2 regions of the Massilia sp. AB1 genome follow, and region 2 is predicted to be linked to the other one. Evidence: predicted binding sites of a transcription regulator. Region 2 holds the regulator's gene; the other holds the start of a gene.

Region 1 (2,399 bases), on a different contig from region 2:
AGGTCGTCGCCGACGGTGGTCAGGTAGCAGGACGACAGCTGCGAGCGGCGGGTGCCCGAGTTGAACAGGGTCGGGGTCGAGCTCATGAAGTCGAACGACGACAGCAGGTTGTAGAACTCGATGGCGCGGGCTTCGCGGTCGGCTTCGCGCAGGGCCAGGCCCATCGCGACGCGCATGTAGAAGGCCTGCGGCATTTCGATGCGCACGTCGCGCACGTGCAGGAAGTAGCGGTCGTACAGGGTCTGCAGGCCGATGTAGCCGAACTGCAGGTCACGGTCGGCGACCAGGGCCTTGGCCAGGCGCTCCAGGTCGTACTTGCCCAGCTCTTCGTCCAGCAGCTCGTTCTCGATGCCCTTGGCGATGTACTTCGGGAAGTAGGTGATGTACTCGGCGGCGGCGGCGGCTTGCGCGACTTCCTTGCCGAAGACTTCCTTGCGGATGGTGTGCAGCAGGATACGGGCGGTCACCTGGCTGTAGGCCGGGTCCTTTTCCATCAGCGCGCGGGCGGCCAGGATGGCGGACTTGTGCAGCTCTTCGACCGGCACGCCGTCGTACAGGTTCTTCATGGTCTCGGCCAGAATCGCGTCGGCGTCGACGTGCTTTTCCAAGCCGGCGCAGGCGGCGTTGATCAGGCTCGAGACGGCGTTCAGGTCCAGCGGACGGCGCTCGCCGCCGTCGACCACGTGGATCTGCGGAGCCACGACGGCGGCACCGCCGGCGGCTTCCTTGGCGGCGCGGCGCTCTTCCATGCGCTTGGCGCGGTACAGCACGTATTCGCGGGCGACATCGTGTTCGCCCGAACGCATCAGCGACAGCTCGACCTGGTCCTGCACGTCTTCGATGTGGAAGGTGCCGCCATTCGGCTGGCGGCGCACCAGCGCGGCCACGACGTTGTTGGTCAGCTGTTCCACCAGCTCGCGGATGCGGGCCGAGACGGCGCCCTGCCCGCCGGCGACGGCGAGGAAGGCCTTGGTCATCGCGACCGAGATCTTGTTCGGCTCGAACGCGACCACGGCGCCATTGCGGCGGATGACACGGTAATCACCGCGCGCGACGACGTCGGCCGGCGTGGCGCCGTTCGACGTCGTTCCTGGGGTGACGTGCGGGTTGATCGAGATGTCTTGTGCTGTTTGCATTGAGCCTCCAGGATGGCAGCCGTTGCCGCCGATTTGTTATCGCTTCAGACCGTCGTGCGGTCCGTTGACAAAATTAAAAGCAAAACGATACCCCGCCAGCCGGTGGCCTAAGCTGGCAAACCAGATATGCAGGGTAAAGGTTACGTCAATGATTCGTGCCGGAAGCTGAGCTTGCCGACTGCCGGAGGACCTAGTTGCTTGTTGTCTACTACCACTAGATCTAGTGTCCGGCCTTGAGATGAGACTAATTGTAGTACCTCGTTTGCGATACAGGCAAGTAAATAAATTCTCAATTTTTGAGAGGAATCGTGGTGCGGAGTCTTGACTTTTGCAGTCATCCGAAAGATGCGGAGCGCGCGGTGAGCGAGCACTAACATCAGTGTTTTCGGCTGCCTAAGCGGTAATCAGAATAGGTCGTTGTTGCACTGCAGAAGTGCATTTTGCACCAGATTAATTTCAAGATAATGAAGGGGTCAGCGGACCCCAGCCACTAGATATAGGGGTGCGGCCCGGTGAGGCCTCCGTATGTACAGCGGTCATGCTTGCTGCATTCAATCTTCCGGCGCGCTGATCTCCAGTTTTTGCATCGAATAGCGCAGCTGGCGCACGCTGATGCCCAGCAGGCTGGCCGCCTGGGTGCGGTTGAACTGGGTCTGCTGCAGGGCGCGCTGGATGACCTCGCGCTCGACCTGCTCCAGGTAGGCCGGCAGGTTGCTCGGCAGCTCCGCCGGTCCCAGGCTCACCGGTCCTGGCGCCGGAACTGTGGCCGCGGCCGGCACAGCCGGCGCCGGCTCGGGCGTCACCGGCAAAGCAGGGATCACGGGCGGCGCCACCGGCTCGCGCACACCCGGCTCGCCGGGCCGCGCCGCCTTCAGCGACAAGTCGCCGACTTCGATCACGCCGTCATTGGCAAAGGCCAGCGCCCGCTCCAGCACGTTCTCCAGCTCGCGCACGTTCCCCGGGAAGGAATAGGCGCGCAGCGCCTCAAGCACGCCCGGTCCGAGCGCAGCCTTGCCCGGTCCCGCCAGCCTGGCCAGGATCGCGTCGGCCAGCAACGGCAGGTCGTCCAGGCGCTCACGCAGCGGCGGCAGCGCCAGCTCGATCACGTTCAGGCGATAGAACAAGTCTTGCCTGAATTTGCCGGTCTCGACGCAGCGCGCCAGGTCCTGGTGGGTGGCGCTGATGATGCGCACGTCGACCGGCTCTTCGACGGTGGCGCCGATCTTGCGCACGCGCCGCTCCTGGATCGCGCGCAGCAGCTTG
Region 2 (2,399 bases):
TCGGCGCCCCGGCTCCCGCCGTGCATGCCCAGCGATAGCGGCGCGTGCCGGCGTCCCACGGTGCGGCATCGCGGCACACGGCGATGCGGCCGCCGGGGAAGGCTGCGTACACGCCCTGTTTCGCCTCGTGCAGGTCGAACGCGGCCAGCTGCAGCGGGTCGCACGCGCTGGCGCCGTAGCAGGAGGCCGGCGCCGCGCCCGGATTCCCATCGGCGGCGTCGTAGTCGAGCGAAAGATAAGGATTGGATGAATCGGGCAGGCCGGCGGCGGCCGCGTTGGCGCGCATGCGCGCGCCCAGCGACGCCGCCTGTTGCGCGGCCTCGGACATCAGCGCCGATTGATGGCGCGTGCGCTGGGCGGCCAGCTGGGCCGCACCGGCGCCCACCACGCCGACGGCGAGCACGAACAGCGCCACCAGCACTTCAATGAGCGTAAAGCCCCGTGTGAGCGTGAATCCGCCATGTCGATGCACCCGCATGCCAGCCCCTCCCCGTCACGATGCCGCCTGTGCGGCGGCGCGATGCAATGGAGTTCACAAGGTAACAGGCGCACGCCGGCCGGCCATGAGCTGGCCTAAGCACGAACGGCAGGGTTTGGGGAACTAAACGACGGAGCTTATTTGCGCGGGTGGCCGACTTCGGCCAGCGCTTCCTGGAACTCGTCCAGGTCTTCGAAGTTCTTGTAGACGGAGGCGAAGCGGATGTAGGCGATCTTGTCCAGGCGCTTGAGCTCCTGCATCACCAGTTCGCCCACGTAGCCGGTATCGACTTCGCGCCGGCCGCTGGTGAGCAGCTTTTCCTCGATCGTGGCGACCGCGGTATCGATGGCCTCGGCCGCCACCGGGCGCTTGCGCAGCGCCAGCATCAGGCTGCCGCGCAGCTTGCCGGACTCGAATTCCGTACGGCTGCCGTTCTTCTTGACGATGATCGGCATCGACAGCTCGATCCGTTCGTAGGTCGTGAAACGCTTGTCGCACCTGGTGCAGCGGCGCCGGCGCCGGATGGAATCTCCCTCCTCCGATACGCGGGTATCGAGGACCTGGGTGTCTTCATGCTGGCAGAAGGGACATTTCATGGCGCTGGGCTCACTTGGCGGAGCCGGCGGGGCCGGCTCCTGGTCGGGCTATCAGGCCGCGTAGACCGGGTACTTGTCGGTCAGCTGCTTGACTTCGGCCTTGACGCGCTCGATGGTCGCGGCGTCGTGCGGGTTGTCCAGCACGTCGGCGATCAGGTTGCCCACCTTGACCGCATCTTCTTCCTTGAAGCCGCGGGTGGTGAAGGCCGGGCTGCCCAGGCGGATGCCGGAGGTGACGAAAGGCTTCTGCGGGTCGTTCGGGATGCCGTTCTTGTTGCAGGTCATGTGTGCCTGGCCCAGGATGGCTTCCGCTTCCTTGCCGGTCAGGCCCTTGGCGCGCAGGTCCACCAGCATCACGTGCGACTGGGTGGTGCCCGAGACGATACGCAGGCCGCGTGCGGTCAGGGTGTCGGCCAGCGCCTTGGCGTTCTTGACCACCTGCTTCTGGTATTCCTTGAACTCAGGCGACTGGGCTTCCTTGAAGGCCACGGCCTTGCCGGCGATGACGTGCATCAGCGGACCGCCCTGGATGCCCGGGAAGATCGCCGAGTTGATGGCCTTCTCGTGCTCGGCCTTCATCAGGATGATGCCGCCGCGCGGGCCGCGCAGCGACTTGTGGGTGGTCGAGGTGACGAAGTCGGCGTAGGGCACCGGGTTCGGGTATTCGCCGGCGGCGATCAGGCCTGCGTAGTGGGCCATGTCGACCATGAAGTAGGCGCCGATTTCCTTGGCGATCTTGGCGAAGCGCTCGAAGTCGATGCGCAGCGAGAACGCCGAGGCGCCCGCGATGATCATCTTCGGCTTGTGCTCGCGCGCCAGGCGTTCCATTTGTTCGTAGTCGATGTCTTCTTCCGCGGTCAGGCCGTAGGAGATGACGTTGAACCACTTGCCCGACATGTTCAGGGCCATGCCGTGGGTCAGGTGGCCGCCTTCGGCCAGCGACATGCCCATGATGGTGTCGCCCGGCTTGAGCATGGCGAAGAACACGCCCTGGTTGGCCTGCGAGCCGGAGTTCGGCTGCACGTTGGCGGCTTCGGCGCCGAAGATCTGCTTCAGGCGGTCGATGGCCAGCTGCTCGACGACGTCGACGTATTCGCAACCGCCGTAGTAGCGCTTGCCCGGGTAGCCTTCGGCGTACTTGTTGGTCAGCTGCGAACCCTGCGCCTGCATCACGGCCGGCGAGGTATAGTTTTCGGACGCGATCAGTTCGATGTGGTCCTGCTGGCGAACGTTTTCCTTCTGGATGGCATCCCACAGTTCCGGGTCGATGTTGGCGAGCGTATGGTCTTTTGCAAACATGTAAAACTCCAATCGATAGTAAACCA

Evidence for each region. Region 2 encodes NrdR, which represses ribonucleotide reductase genes. Its sites were predicted from a motif close to CACNANATNTNGTG; they were not measured.
Region 1: a site for NrdR is predicted at 1,349-1,362, ahead of J8847_RS07930 (ribonucleoside-diphosphate reductase subunit alpha). Genes of this name have one in related genera too.

Annotation. Positions count from the first base shown of each region.
Region 1 is NZ_JAGKSG010000009.1:95,301-97,699, reverse strand. Features, by position in the region: gene J8847_RS07930 (ribonucleoside-diphosphate reductase subunit alpha) at 1-1,136, opposite strand, end outside; gene J8847_RS07925 (sigma-54 dependent transcriptional regulator) at 1,688-2,399, opposite strand, start outside.
Region 2 is NZ_JAGKSG010000045.1:17,576-19,974, forward strand. Features, by position in the region: gene pilV (type IV pilus modification protein PilV) at 1-478, opposite strand, end outside; gene nrdR (transcriptional regulator NrdR) at 616-1,074, opposite strand; gene glyA (serine hydroxymethyltransferase) at 1,126-2,373, opposite strand.